3 regions of the Pigmentiphaga sp. YJ18 genome follow, and region 3 is predicted to be linked to each of the others. Evidence: predicted binding sites of a transcription regulator. Region 3 holds the regulator's gene; each other region holds the start of a gene.

Region 1 (4,787 bases), on a different contig from region 3:
GGCATCTGGCTGCTGGCGGCGGCCGCCTTCGCCATCAACTGCCTGATCGAAGAGCAGGTCGATGCGCGCATGGCCCGCACCGCCCACCGGCCCACCGCCCGGGGCGACATCGGCGCGCTGCAGATCATCGCCATGTCGGGCGTGGTCGGCGGCCTGGGCATGACGGTGCTCTACACCCTGGTCAATCCGCTGACGATGTGGCTGACCTTCGCCACCTTCGTCGGCTACGCCATCATCTATACCGTCATCCTGAAGCCGCGCACGCCCCAGAACATCGTGATCGGCGGCCTGTCCGGCGCCATGCCCCCCGCGCTGGGCTGGGCCGCCGTGGCCGACAGCGTCCCGGCCGAGGCCTGGCTGCTGGTGCTGATCATCTTCATCTGGACGCCGCCCCATTTCTGGGCCCTGGCGCTGTACCGCACCAAGGATTACGAGAACGCCGGCCTGCCCATGCTGCCCGTCACGCACGGCCAGAAGCTCACGCGGCTGCACATCCTGCTGTATTCCGTGGCGCTGTTCGCCACCACGCTACTGCCCTATGTCATCCGCATGAGCGGCCTGGTCTACCTGGCCAGCGCCGTGGCCCTGGGCGTGGTGTTCGTTGGCTACGCCTGGAAGCTCTACCGCCACTACAGCGACGAGCTGGCGCGGCGCCTGTTCCGCTATTCGATCCTGTATTTGTCGCTGCTGTTCGCGGCGCTGCTTGTCGACCACTGGATGTGAGGTAGTCATGGCCGAGTTTGCTGTTTCCCGCCGTTTTGTCCTGCGCGCCGGCGCTGCCGCCGTGGCGGCGGCAATGCTGGCGGCTTGCGAGAAGAAGCCTTCGTTCAACAGCACGGATGTAAGCGGGTCGGACCTGGGCACCGATCTGTCGCTGACGGACTCCAACGGCCAGGCCCGCACGCTGCAGGATTTCAAGGGCAAGGTCCTGGTCGTGTTCTTCGGCTTCGTGCAGTGCCCCGACGTCTGCCCGACCACGCTGGCCGAGTTCGTGCAGGTCAAGAACAGCCTGGGCAAGGACGGCGACAAGGTCCAGGTGGCATTCGTGACCGTGGACCCCGAGCGCGACACGCCCGAGATCCTGCGCGCCTACGTGACCCAGTTCGATCCCGGCTTCCTCGGGCTGCGCGGCGACGCCGACGCCACCGCCCGCGTGGCCAAGTCCTTCAAGGTGTTCTACGCCAAGGTTCCCGGCAAGGAACCCGGTTCCTACACCATGGACCACACCGCCGGCGTCTACATCTACGACCCCGAGGGGCACCTGCGCCTGTTCGCCCGCCACAATGCCGGCGTCGACGCCCTGGCCAGCGACATTCGTCAGCTGTTGTAGCGCTTGCGGCGGTTTCCCTAGCGTTTCGGCCCGCCTTGCCCGCGGGCCGTTTCACTTTTGGCAAACGGTCAACGCAGTTGTGACCGGAATGCAGATTGTCTTGGCCATCCGTTCGACACACCATGGCGAACACTGATCGCCAAGGAGATCCGATGGCAACATTCCAGGCAGCCCGTTTCATCGCGCTGGGCCTCGCCGCCTTAGGGCCGGCGCTCGCGGCCGCGCAGCCTTATCCCACGGGGCCGGTGACCATCGTCGTGCCCTACGCGGCCGGCGGTCTGGCAGACAACATCGCGAGGCCGATCGCCGACGCCCTGGGGCGCGAATTGAAGCAGCCGTTCATCGTCGAGAACAAGGGCGGGGCGGGTGGGGTGATAGGCATGGGGGCCGTCGCCCGAGCCAAGCCGAACGGCTACACCTTGTTGCTCTCGCTGTCGGGAATCTCGGGCTTGCCCGAGGCGGACCGCCTGCTGGGCCGCAAGCCGGCATTCCAACTGGACCAGTTCGCGCCCATCGCCCGCATTACCGCCGATCCCAACCTGCTGGTGGTCCGGGCGGATGCGCCCTGGCGTTCGGCGGCCGAGCTGGTGGCCGCCAGCAAGGCCGATCCGCAGGCGCTGAACTACGGGTCGTCCGGCGTCTACGGCGCGATGCACCTGCCCATGGAAATGTTCAAGGCCGCCAGCGGGGCCCGGATCACGCACGTGCCGTTCTCGGGCGGTAGCCCGGCGCTCGTATCGCTGATGAGCGGCCAGATCCAGACCGCGGCGGCCGGCGTCGCCAACGCGACCACCTTCCTGAAATCCGGCAAGATGCGCGCGCTCGCGCACTGGGGCAGCGCTCCGCTTGCGGCGCTGCCCGATGTCCCGAGCTTGAAATCGCTGGGCTACGACGTGGAGTTCACACAGTGGTCGGCCCTGTTCGTCCCCGCCGGCGCCCCCGACGAGGTCACGACGCGCCTGCGCGCAGCCATGAAGAAGATCGCCGCCCAGCCCGCCCTCCAGCAGACCTTCGCCTCCTTGGGCAGTCCCATCGACTACATGGACGCCCCCGACTTCGCCCGCTATTGGCAAGCCGACGCCCAGCGCGTCCAAGCCGCTGTCCGCCGCATAGGGAGAGTGGACTGACCCCCTACGCGCTTCGGGCGCCCAGAATGGCAGCCCCCCAGCCGCTACGCGGCAGCCCCCAAGGGGGGCCGGGACCCACCTTGGGGCGGCCCGGCGCCGGGTCCCGAGAGGCGAAACCGGCGGACTGGCAAGGCCAGATCCGCGGTTTCCTGGGTCCAGGGAAACTATCTTGGACTGAATCACTGTTGCTACCGCTGGCAGCCAGCGATAGCACCGGTGCCACAACCCAAGAAACGGGCACTAGACCCAGGATGCGGTGGATCCGGCTCCGCCGGTCCACCCGCATCGCCCCCTTGAGGGGGCCCGCGTAAGCGGGTAGGGGGTGGGCTCCCCCTAAAAAAAACGGGACACCGAAGTGTCCCGTGAATATCCGCCTCAAGTGGGGGGGAGGGAGGAGAAAAGCAGAGGCGGACGTATCGGCTGGTACCGGCAGACTGCACCGGAAGAAACGTCGAGCGGGGGGAAGCCCGACATTCCGACACGAGGGCGTTGCACCCAAAGCGTGTCCCACCTGACGGTTAGTCCTCTCCCCAGCGGGGAAGTTCACCCGCCACCCGTGTTTCCACGTAAATTTCCGCCAATTCTGTAACCTGATGTGACATATGCCGCGGGCAAGCAAAAAGGGCGGATCCGGTGGTCCCGGAATCCGCCCTTGGGGCCCATGCCGATGAAGCGGCCGTGGCGGTCGGGTCAGGCGTACTCGGCCAGCGCGCCGCGCATCTTGGTCATGGCGCGCGCCTCGATCTGGCGGATGCGCTCGGCGGACACGCCGAACTCGTCCGCGAGCTCCTGCAGCGTGGCGCCGCCTTCGTCCTTCAGCCAGCGCGCTTCGATGATGCGGCGCGACCGTTCGTCCAGGCTTTCCAGGGCCTGAAGGAGTCCGCTGCCGTGCAGTTCGTCGCGGCGGCGTTCCTCGAGGATGGCGCTGGGCTCCTGCTGGCCTTCGTCCGAGAGGTACGCGATGGGGGCGAAATCGTTTTCGCCGTCATCGGTGCCACGGCCTTCCAGGGCCATGTCCTGTCCGTACAGGCGCACTTCCATCTCGGTCACGTCTTGCGGACGCACGTTCAGGCTGGCGGCGATTTCCTCGACCTGGTCCGGCGTGAGCGCGTGCGAGTCCGGCTTCAGGCTGCGCAGGTTGAAGAACAGCTTGCGCTGGGCTTTGGTGGTGGCCACCTTGACCAGGCGCCAGTTCTTCAGGATGTACTCGTGGATCTCGGCCTTGACCCAATGGATGGCGAAGGACACCAGCCGCACGCCGCGGTTGGGGTCGAAGCGCTTGACGGCCTTCATCAGGCCGACGTTGCCTTCCTGGATCAGGTCGGCATGCGGCAGCCCATAGCCCAGGTACTGGCGGGCGATGGCGACCACCAGGCGCAGGTGCGACAGCACCAGTTCGCGGGCGGCGTTGAGGTCCTGCTTTTCCTGGTAGCGCTGGGCCAGCTCGTGTTCCTGCTCGGCCGTCAGCACCGGCAGGCGGTTGACGGCGCCGATATAGGCTTCGATCGTGCCAAGGGCGCCCGGGTTGGCGATGGCCAGGGCCAGCGCGCCCGGACCGCTCGTGGCGGGTGCGAGGACGTTGGACTGATTCGACGAACGTTTCATAAACGGCTTACCTCCATGTCTGAAGGTTAGCACTCTCGAACAAAGAGTGCTAATGGGTGTTTTTGATGGGTGCGATAAAGCGAATCGATCGCTGTGCGATGCAGCACGGCGGGCGAATCCGGCCAGGTCGGCGCCAGGGCGTCCGGTAGAAGGCCAGAGGTGGGCAGGCGATCAGGGTTTCATACTGCATAGACCATGAAATCGGCGTATCGTTCGCGGAAACCTGCATTTTCCGACCTTCGATATTGATGCGTCCCTAAAAATGGCCCGTTTGCCCCGCCTGTATGCCCCGGATCTCCCCCATCTTGCCCAGGCCCGTTTCACGGTGCCCTTGTCGGCCGGCGGAGACGGCGGCGCCATGCTGGACCAGGTCGCCGCCTGGCTGGAGGCAGACGCCAGGCAGCACGGGGTAGCGGTGCATGGGTGGGCGCTTACTTTCGACCAGTTGCTGCTGCTGGCCACTCCCACCGGCCCGGGAGGAATCTCGGCCGTGATCCAGTCCCTGGGGCGCCGCCTGGCTGCCCGGCTGCATATAGGAAGGGTCTTCGCCGGCCGGTTCCGGTCCACCCTGGTCGAACCGGGCGCCTGGGTGCTGCCCGGCCTGATCTGGCTCGAAACCGTCCCGCTGCGCCAGGGGCTGGCGGGGGATGCGGAGCTGTGGCGATGGTCCTCGGCCCCGGCGCACATGGGCGCCGCGTCGGCCGGCATGCTGCACGACCATGCCG
Region 2 (4,787 bases), on a different contig from region 3:
CCAAATGCGGTAGCACCCGCCGAAACGAAAAAACCCGCGAGCGCGGACGCTCGCGGGTTTCGAAGCAGTGTCCCGGGCGGGCCCGGGACCGGCGGCAGGACTTCTTAGAAGTCCATGCCACCCATACCGCCCATGCCACCCATGCCGCCGGGGGCGGGAGCAGCGGGCTTGTCTTCGACCAGCTCGACCACGGTGGCTTCCGTCGTCAGCAGCAGCGAAGCAACCGAGGCGGCGTTCTGCAGGGCGGTGCGGGTGACCTTGGTGGGGTCCAGCACGCCGGCTTCGACCATGTCGCCGTATTCGCCGGTGGCGGCGTTGTAGCCGTAGTTGCCCTTGCCGTTCAGCACGTTGTTGACGATGACGCTGGGCTCGTCGCCGGCGTTGGCGACGATGGTGCGCAGCGGCTCTTCAATGGCGCGCAGGACGATCTTGATGCCGGCGTCCTGGTCGGCGTTGGCACCCTTGGTGTCCTTGATGGCTTGCTTGGCACGCAGCAGGGCCACGCCGCCTCCGGGCACCACGCCTTCTTCCACCGCGGCACGCGTGGCGTGCAGGGCGTCTTCGACGCGAGCCTTCTTTTCCTTCATTTCGACTTCGGTGGCAGCACCGACCTTGATCACGGCAACACCGCCGGCCAGCTTGGCCACGCGCTCTTGCAGCTTTTCACGGTCGTAGTCCGAGGTCGCTTCTTCGATCTGGGTGCGGATCTGCTTGACGCGGGCCTCGATGGCCTTGCTGTCGCCGGCGCCGTCGATGATCGTGGTGTTTTCCTTGGCCACTTCGATGCGCTTGGCCTGGCCCAGCTCTTGCAGGGTGGCCTTTTCCAGCGACAGGCCGGTCTCTTCCGAGATCACGGTGCCGCCGGTCAGGATGGCGATGTCTTCCAGCATGGCCTTGCGGCGGTCGCCGAAGCCCGGGGCCTTGACGGCGGTGGTCTTCAGGATGCCACGGATGTTGTTGACGACCAGGGTGGCCAGGGCTTCGCCGTCGACGTCTTCAGCGATGATCAGCAGCGGGCGGCTCGACTTGGCGACTTGTTCCAGGACGGGCAGCAGTTCGCGGATGTTGCTGATCTTCTTGTCGTGGATCAGGACGAAGGGATCGTCCAGGGCGGCGACTTGCTTGTCGGGGTTGTTGATGAAGTAGGGCGACAGGTAGCCGCGGTCGAATTGCATGCCTTCGACGACGTCCAGTTCATTGTCCAGCGACTTGCCGTCTTCGACGGTGATGACGCCTTCCTTGCCCACTTTTTCCATCGCGTCGGCGATGATCTGGCCGATCGACGAATCGCTGTTGGCCGAGATCGAGCCGACCTGGGCGATTTCCTTGCTCGACGAGCAGGGCTTGCTGATCTTCTTCAGTTCTTCGATGGCGGCGGCGACGGCCTTGTCGATGCCGCGCTTCAGGTCCATCGGGTTCAGGCCGGCGGTCACGTACTTCTGGCCTTCGTGCACGATGGCCTGGGCCAGCACGGTGGCGGTGGTGGTGCCGTCACCGGCGTTGTCGCTGGTCTTGGAAGCCACTTCCTTGACGAGCTGGGCGCCCAGGTTCTCGAACTTGTCCTTCAGTTCGATTTCCTTGGCGACGGAAACGCCGTCCTTGGTGACGGTGGGGGCGCCGAAGGAGCGCTCCAGAACCACGTTGCGGCCCTTGGGACCGAGGGTGACCTTGACGGCGTTGGCGAGGACGTTCACGCCGCGGACGACGCGGGCGCGGGCGTCATCACCGAACTGGACTTGTTTGGCAGCCATTTACGAAATTCCTTGAATAGTGTGTTGAATGCTGGGGGATCGGACAGCGGGCCGCGAGGCTTACTGGATCACCGCCAGGATTTCTTCTTCACGGATGACGAGCAGTTCGTCGCCGTCGACTTTCACGGCCTGGCCGGCGTACTTGCCGAACAGGACCTTGTCGCCGACCTTGACGTCGACCGGCAGCACTTTGCCGTCTTCGGTCTTCTTGCCCGGGCCGACGGCCAGCACTTCGCCCTGGTCGGGCTTTTCGGCCGCGCTGTCGGGGATGACGATGCCGGACGCGGTTTTACGCTCGTTGTCCAGGCGCTTGACGATCACGCGATCGTGCAGGGGACGGAGGGCCATACAAACTCCTGATGTTCGAAGTTGACGTCTATTTGTCAGAAAAAGAGGCTGGAAAGCCGCATTTGGCCGGTGCCACGCCGTAACGCGGCGCCTCGGCCGGTTGCCGGAGGCCTGGACGCCGCGTGGGCGGCGTTGTTAGCACTCTCTGCAATCGAGTGCTAATTATAGGGATGGCATGGGGGGCTTTCAAGGGGGGTGGGTATTCGGGAGAGCCCTTACCCGGACCTTCTTGTCCCGTGGGCATTGCGGTCCGATGTTCCGCCCTGCGAATAAGGCCGGCGGGACATACTTGCCGCCTCACGGATTCATGGGCACGGAAGGGGCAATGGGGGTCAATTGGAACGAGGGCATGATGCGCTGGGCACCTCATGTCGATGCGGCCGGCCGGGTCTATCCACTGACTCACCTGCATCCTTTCCGGTATGAGTTGCCCATCAGCGACCAGAGGCGCGTCGAAATTCGCGTGGCATTCGCCATGCACTGTTTCACGCGCGCGCGTGCAGAGAGTGGTGGCCATTCACAGCTCTATAAGGATGAGCGCGAAACGCGCTGCTTCTGTCCCGGTCGTTATGCTTTGTCCCCGCGATTGCCGACGATTGCGCGTGGATTGGCCACCCGCAGGTGCGGCTACGCCAAGAATGAGAACTATGTGACGGTAGACGTGCCTGTCACTGAGGGGAAGACCGCGCTGTATGGCGTGTTTTTCAACGTCCTCAGGGTCAAGGATTCAGCCGGTCCGGCAGTGTTGCTGACCATCCAGAGTGCCTATGAACTGGCCTTGAGCCGGCAATTGTCCATGCGGGGCTCCATCAAGTTCACACGGCTGGTCGAACTGACGCTGCAGGGCGTCAAGCCTCGGCCTCCCAGGAGCTGAAAAAGCGAAGGCCCCCGAAGGGGCCCCGTAGTCTGGCTGTCTGTTGCCTCCGCTTTTGGCGGAACCGCTTGCGCGGCAGTCAACGCTTTTGCCCTTAGGCTCACCAGCTATTGCGTTGTCGTCATTATTGCTCGAATTCGAGCAATGGGCAATCGTCCGTGCGGGCCTGCCCCGCCTCAGGCCCCGCTACGCGAGGTCATGCGCGTGGCGGCCGCCAGGAAGCGCGAGACCCACGATTGCTGGACGGGATGGATGACCGCGCGCAGGGCCCGGCTGTAGTCCAGCGTCAGGCCGGGGGTCCAGGCCATGACCTGGGCGCGCTGGCGCACCTGCGCGGCGATCCACAGTTCGGGCATCAACAGGGTGCGCAGCACCTGCCGCACGCTGCGGCTGCGGTCGTCCAGCACGCCGTCCAGGGCGGATTCCAGCGCGTAGGAAACGGAGCTGGAGCAGTTGCGCCGCGTCAGGTTGTAGATTTCCTGGCCGCGGTAGCGCAGCCAGAAGTCCTGGAGCTTCTGGTGGTCGTACCGCTCGAACCTGACCTGCCAGTTCGACGGGCACCAGGCCTTGGACTCGGTCGCGTAGTCGGGCTGGAACTTGCCCGGGACGTCGTTCTCCTTGACCGCCTTCAATAGATTGAAGAACTCGGACGGCGATCGGTCGATGTCCACCGCGGGATACAGGCTGATGTAGGTCGAAGGCGGGACTTCCATGGCGGCGTGCCCGGTCGAGATCACGCCCTGCACGTCGACGGCGGCGATGTAGCGGTTGAACACCGGCCGCGACACGGTCTTGTCCTTGGCCGAGCCTTCCGGGGTCCAGACGTGGACGGTCAAGGGGCCGTCGGGCGCCGGCTGCTGCGCGGGCGGCGGCTCGCCGGCGTTCGTCCCGCGCAGATCCACGGGCGCCAGCAGGTCGAACATGGACGACTGCTCGCTCAGCTTCCGCGCCCGGGCGGCCACCCGCATGGTGTTGACGCCGGCGACCAGCATGGTGATGCCGATGAAGTACGAGACGGTGCCGGCGTAGTGGGTGGGGTAGGGCTGGAACAGGAACAGGCCGAACAGGACCTGGGCGCAGCCGCCCAGCACGGACAGGCGCCAGCGGTCGTAGCGCAGCACCCAGGCCGAGGCGATCTGGAACACGCCCAGCACGAAGTAGGTCAGGCCCAGGATGATGGCCAGCAGCAGGTTGCTGATGGATCCGCCGGCCAGGATCAGCAGGGCGACCAGCAGGAAGATGCCGCCCTTGAAGGCCAGCACCGCCTTCTGGGCGCCCATGCCGCTGCCGGCGACCGTCAGCGTGACCAGGCTTTCCAACAGCAGCAGCGCGCCGAACAGCGTCAGGGGGAAGTAGCGCGCGCCGTCCACGCCGTCCAGGGTGATGACCACGCCCAGGGCGGCCCAGACGAGGCCGACCAGGATGAGCAGATGGATGTTCCTGCGGACGAAGCCGGCGCCGAACAGAAGCAGGGCGAGCTGGATCATGGGTTCCCTTATGCGCCGTGGTGCGGCGTGGGCAGCCGCCAGCTGCCGATGATGAAGGCGCCGTCGGGCCCCATCATGGCCCCCCGGTTCAGGTCGACGACGGTCGTCCAGTGGTCGGGCGCGGTCGCCAGGCGGAACGGGAACGGGCGGTCCAGCCCGGGCGTTCCGTCGGCGGCCCGCAGGCGTTCCCGCAGGCCCTGGCGGTCGTCGGGGTGGACCTGCCGCAGCACTTCGTCCAGCGTCCCGGGGCCCGGACGGGCATCGGGCGGCGCGTCCCAGACGATGGTGCCCGAGGCGAGGTCCAGCCGGTACAGGGTCTCGCGGCCG
Region 3 (4,787 bases):
GCCGCTGAGGCCGCCAGGGGCGGGCCGGCGGCCCGCCTCAGTTGTTGCCTATCATTTCCCGCGCATGCTTGCGCGTCGTGGCGGTGATTTCTATGCCGCCCAGCATCCGGGCGATTTCGTCCACCCGTCCCCCCCTGTCCAGCTGATTGACCGTGGAGATCGCGGCGCCTTTTTCCTGGCGTTTGTCGACCCGCAGGTGCGTATTGCCGCAGGCGGCGACCTGGGGCAGGTGGGTGACGCACAATACTTGATGCAAACTGCCTAGTTCGCGCAGCAGCCGGCCGACGACCTCGGCCACCGCGCCGCCTATGCCTGTGTCGACCTCGTCGAAGATCAGGGTCGGGACCCGCGCGGCGCGGCTGGCGATGACCGACAAGGCCAGCGAGATCCGCGCCAGTTCGCCGCCGGAGGCCACCTTGGCCAGCGGGCGAGGGGTGGTGCCGGCGTGGCCCGCGACGCGGAATTCGATGGCTTCGGATCCGTGGACGCCGGGATCGGCCGCCTCGACCGCGACCTCGAAGCGTCCGCCGCCCATGGCCAGCGTCTGCATGGCCTGGGTTACCGCCTTGGACAGCGAACCCGCCGCCTTCTTGCGCGCCCGGCCCAGCTTGCCGGCGGCGGTGTCGTAGGCCGCCTTGGCGGCCTCGACCTTGGTGCGCAGGGCCTGGACGTCCTCGGCTTCCTTCAAGGTTTCCAACTGCGCCAGCAGCGTGGCGTGGCGTTCGGCCAGTTCCTCGGGTTGCAGGCGGAACTTGCGGGCGGTGTCGAATACCGCTTGCAGGCGGCCTTCGACCTCGCCCAGGCGCTGAGGATCGAGCTCCAGGCGCCCCAGGTAGCTGTTCAGGTCGGAGACGGCCTCCTGGAGCGCGATGCGGGCCGATTCCAGCGCCTCGGATACCGGGGCCAGCGCCGCGTCGTGCGCGGCCAGCTGGCCGATGCGCTGGGCGGCGGCGGCCAGGCGGGCATGGGCGGCGTCATCGTCCTCTTCCAGGGCGGCGATGGTCTGGCTGGCGCCGTCGATGAGCGACTGGGCATGGGCCAGCCGGCCGTGCTCGGCCTGGAGGTGGTCCCATTCGCCGTCTTTCAGCGCCAGCCGGTCGAGTTCGTCGGCCTGCCATTGCAGGCGTTCGCGCTCCTGCTGCAGCGAAGCCGCGTCGCGTTCCACCGCTTCGAGCTTGCGCGCCAGTTCGCGCCAGGCCTTCCACGCCTGCGCCACGTCGCGCCGCAGCGCGCCATGGTCGCCATGGTCGTCCAGCATGTCGCGCTGGGAGTCGGTCTTGAGCAGGCTTTGGTGCGCATGCTGGCCATGGATGTCGACCAGGTGTTCGCCCAGTTCGCGCAACTGGGTCAGCGTGGCGGGCACGCCGTTGATGTAGCCGCGGCTGCGCCCCTGGGCATCGATGATCCGCCGCAGCACCAGGCTGTCGGTATCCAGCTCGCGCTCGGCCAGCCAGTCCAGCAGCGCGGGCGGCACGTCGAATACCGCGCTGACCTCGGCCCGGCTGGCGCCCTCCCGCAGCACCGAGGCATCGGCGCGTTCGCCCAGGGCCAGGGCCAGGGCGTCGATCAGGATCGACTTGCCGGCGCCCGTTTCACCGGAGAAGACGGTGAAGCCTGGGCCGAATTCGACCTCGGTCTGGTCGACGATCACGAAATCGTTGATGTGCAGGGCGCGCAGCATACGAATGGAGCCGGTGGAAAGGGCGGAGAAGGACTAATCGATCGCGGTGCCGGAAATCTGGTTCCAGTGCAGCTTGCGCCGCAGGGTGGAAAAATAACTGTATCCGGCCGGGTGAAGGAAGCGGATGGTGTGTTCGGCGCGTTTCACCAGGACGCGGTCGCCTTCCTGCAGCGACGACCAGCTCTGCATGTCGAAGTGCACGCTGGCGCTTTCGTCGCGGCCGCCGGGAGAGCGGGTAAGGGTGATGTCTATCGTGCAGTCGTCCGGGATGGCGATCGGCCGGTTGGACAGCGCCTGCGGCGCCACCGGCACCAGTACCAGCCCGCGCAGCGATGGATGCAGGATGGGGCCGTTGGCCGACAGCGCATAGGCCGTGGATCCCGTGGGCGTGGCGATGATCAGGCCGTCGGCGCGCTGCTTGGACATGTACAGCCCGTCCACCTGCACGGTGACTTCCAGCATGCCGCCCAGGCCGGCCCGGCTCAGCACCACGTCGTTCAGCGCCAGCGCCGACACCAGCGTGGTCTCGCCCCGGATGACGCTGCAGGCCAGCAGGGTGCGGGTTTCCGATTCGAACTGGCCGTCGAGGATGCCGGCGATGGCGGTGCCGGCGTCCTCGATGGGGACGTCGGTGATGAATCCCAGCCGGCCGTGGTTGATGCCCACCACGGGCACGTCCCAGGGCGCCAGCTGCCGCGCCACCCCCAGCATCGTGCCGTCGCCCCCCATGACGATGGCCAGCGACGCGCGCTGCCCGATTTCCTCGACGGTGGCCGCGGGGTAGTCCAGGACGCCGATATTGGTGGCGGTGTCCTTCTCGAACACGACCTCGCGCCCGGCATCGCGCAGCATCTGCGCGACCGCGCGCAACGGCGCGGCGATGCCGGTATCGTGGTATTTGCCGACGAGGGCGACGATGGGAAAATGCATGCAGGCATTATATGAGGGGAGACCTCCCAACGGGGCCCCATGTGGTCCTTTTTGCCCACTCAGCGTCAAACGCCGACAATAGAAAGCAACCCCCTCCATCAGCCTGGCAGTTGCCAGGGCACCGCGGATCCGGCTTTGCCGGTCCGCCAGTGCCGCCCCCTTGAGGGGGCGCGCGAAGCGCGTAGGGGGTGGGCTCATCCAGGGGTACAATTGGCCATGGACGATCGCGCACGTACATTGTTGAAGGCTCTTATCGAGCGTTACATCACAGACGGACAACCTGTCGGTTCGCGTACGCTCTCCAAGGTCTTCGACCTGTCGCCGGCCACGATACGCAACGTCATGGCCGATCTCGAGGACCATGGCCTGATCCACAGCCCCCATACTTCCGCCGGTCGCGTCCCCACCCCCCGGGGCTACCGCATGTTCGTCGATTCGCTGCTGACGGTGCAGCCCTACGAAGTTTCCGAGGCGACCCACATCCAGACCCTGCTGCCTTCGGCCGAACCCCAGCGCGTCATCGCGGCCGCGGCCTCGCTGCTGTCCAAGCTGACCCAGTTCGCCGGCGTGGTGATGTCGCCCAAGCGCAGCCAGATGTTCCGGCAGATCGAATTCATCCGGCTGTCCGACACCCGGGTACTGCTGATCATCGTGACGCCCGAAGGCGACGTGCAGAACCGCATGCTGATGGTCCAGCGCGACTATTCCTCCGCCGAGTTGACCGAGGCGGCCAATTTCTTCAACCAGCATTTCAGTGGCAAGGCGTTCGAGGACGTCCGCCAGATCCTCCAGCGGGAACTGAGCCAGCTGCGCGAGGACATCTCCCGGCTGATGGAACTGGCGGTGGACGCCAGCACCGAGGCCGCCACCGAGGACGACAGCGTCGTCATCTCGGGCGAATTGAACCTGCTGGGCGTCTCCGACATCACGGCCGACATGGACAAGCTGCGCCGGATGTTCGAACTGTTCGAGAAGAAGACCGACCTGATGCAGCTGCTCGACGTGTCCAGCCGGGCACAGGGCGTCCAGATCTACATCGGCGGCGACTCGCAGCTGGTGCCGGTCGAAGAGGTCAGCGTCATCACGGCGCCCTACGGCGTGGACGGCAAGGTGGTCGGGACCCTGGGCGTGATCGGTCCTACCCGGATGTCGTACGAGCGGGTGATTCCCATCGTCGACATCACCGCGCGGCTGCTGTCGAACGCGTTGAGCCACCATTGAGCCGGCGTCCGCCGGCATGGGCGGACGGCCTTCCCGCCCGCCGCCGTTTCCCCTGTCATTCCTGAGTCCGGAAAACGCCACGCATGCGCTTCCTTCCCGAGCCGCCGTCCTCCCACCATCCCACCCGCACCGGCCTGCTGCTGGTGAACCTGGGCACGCCCGACGCGCCCACCGCCTCCGCCGTGCGCCGCTATCTGGCCGAATTCCTGTCCGATCCCCGCGTGGTCGAGATTCCCCGCCTGGTCTGGCTGCCCATCCTATATGGCCTGGTCCTGACGCTGCGGCCCCGCGACGCGGCGGCGCGCTACGCCTCGGTGTGGACGCCCGAGGGCTCCCCGCTCCTGGCCTGGAGCCGCCGCCAGGCCGAGGGCCTGGCGCGCGTGCTGTCCGGCCGGGGCCTGGGCGTGGAAGTGGCGCTGGCCATGCGCTACGGCAATCCGTCGCTCGAGGCGGGCATTGCCGCGCTGCGCGAGACGGGCTGCGAGCGCATCCTGGTCCTGCCGCTCTATCCGCAGTACGCGGCCAGTACGACCGCCGCGGTGTCCGATGCGGTGGGTGCCTGCCTGGCCCGGGTGCGCAACGTGCCCGAGGTCCGGTACGTGCGCGATTTTCACGCCGATCCGGGCTATATCGAGGCGATGGCCGTCCGCATCCTGGATTTCTGGCGCGACAACGGCCGGGGCCGGAAACTGGTGCTGAGCTTCCACGGCCTGCCCAAGCGTTCCATCGCGCTGGGGGATCCGTATCACGAGCAGTGCCTGGAGACCGGCCGCCTGCTGGCCGAGCGGCTGGGCCTGTACGCCGAGCAGGTCGAGGTGACTTTCCAGAGCCGTTTCGGCGCGGCCGAATGGCTCCAGCCCTATACTGAACCCCGGCTGAAGGAGCTGGCCAAGAGCGGGGTGTCCGACGTCGACATATTCTGCCCCGGCTTCGTGGCCGACTGCATCGAGACTCT

What was found. Region 3 encodes HrcA, which represses chaperone genes, less so after heat shock. Its sites were predicted from a motif close to TTAGCACTCNNNNNNNNNGAGTGCTAA; they were not measured.
Region 1: the regulator HrcA is predicted to act here: its motif matches at 4,089-4,115, upstream of rpoH (RNA polymerase sigma factor RpoH).
Region 2: the regulator HrcA is predicted to act here: its motif matches at 2,235-2,261, upstream of groES (co-chaperone GroES).

Annotation. Positions count from the first base shown of each region.
Region 1 covers NZ_JBBUKU010000001.1:269,507-274,293, reverse strand. Annotated here, with positions in the region: gene cyoE (heme o synthase) at 1-723, shown strand, start outside; gene WKR98_RS01365 (SCO family protein) at 731-1,330, shown strand; gene WKR98_RS01360 (tripartite tricarboxylate transporter substrate binding protein) at 1,483-2,457, shown strand; gene rpoH (RNA polymerase sigma factor RpoH) at 3,148-4,062, opposite strand; gene WKR98_RS01350 (hypothetical protein) at 4,325-4,787, shown strand, end outside.
Region 2 covers NZ_JBBUKU010000006.1:63,471-68,257, reverse strand. Annotated here, with positions in the region: gene groL (chaperonin GroEL) at 105-1,751, opposite strand; gene groES (co-chaperone GroES) at 1,812-2,099, opposite strand; gene WKR98_RS27065 (hypothetical protein) at 2,449-2,973, shown strand; gene WKR98_RS27060 (HdeD family acid-resistance protein) at 3,150-4,460, opposite strand; gene WKR98_RS27055 (MASE1 domain-containing protein) at 4,469-4,787, opposite strand, start outside.
Region 3 covers NZ_JBBUKU010000004.1:399,698-404,484, forward strand. Annotated here, with positions in the region: gene fur (ferric iron uptake transcriptional regulator) at 1-8, shown strand, start outside; gene recN (DNA repair protein RecN) at 38-1,681, opposite strand; gene WKR98_RS24375 (NAD kinase) at 1,715-2,611, opposite strand; gene hrcA (heat-inducible transcriptional repressor HrcA) at 2,828-3,832, shown strand; gene hemH (ferrochelatase) at 3,916-4,787, shown strand, end outside.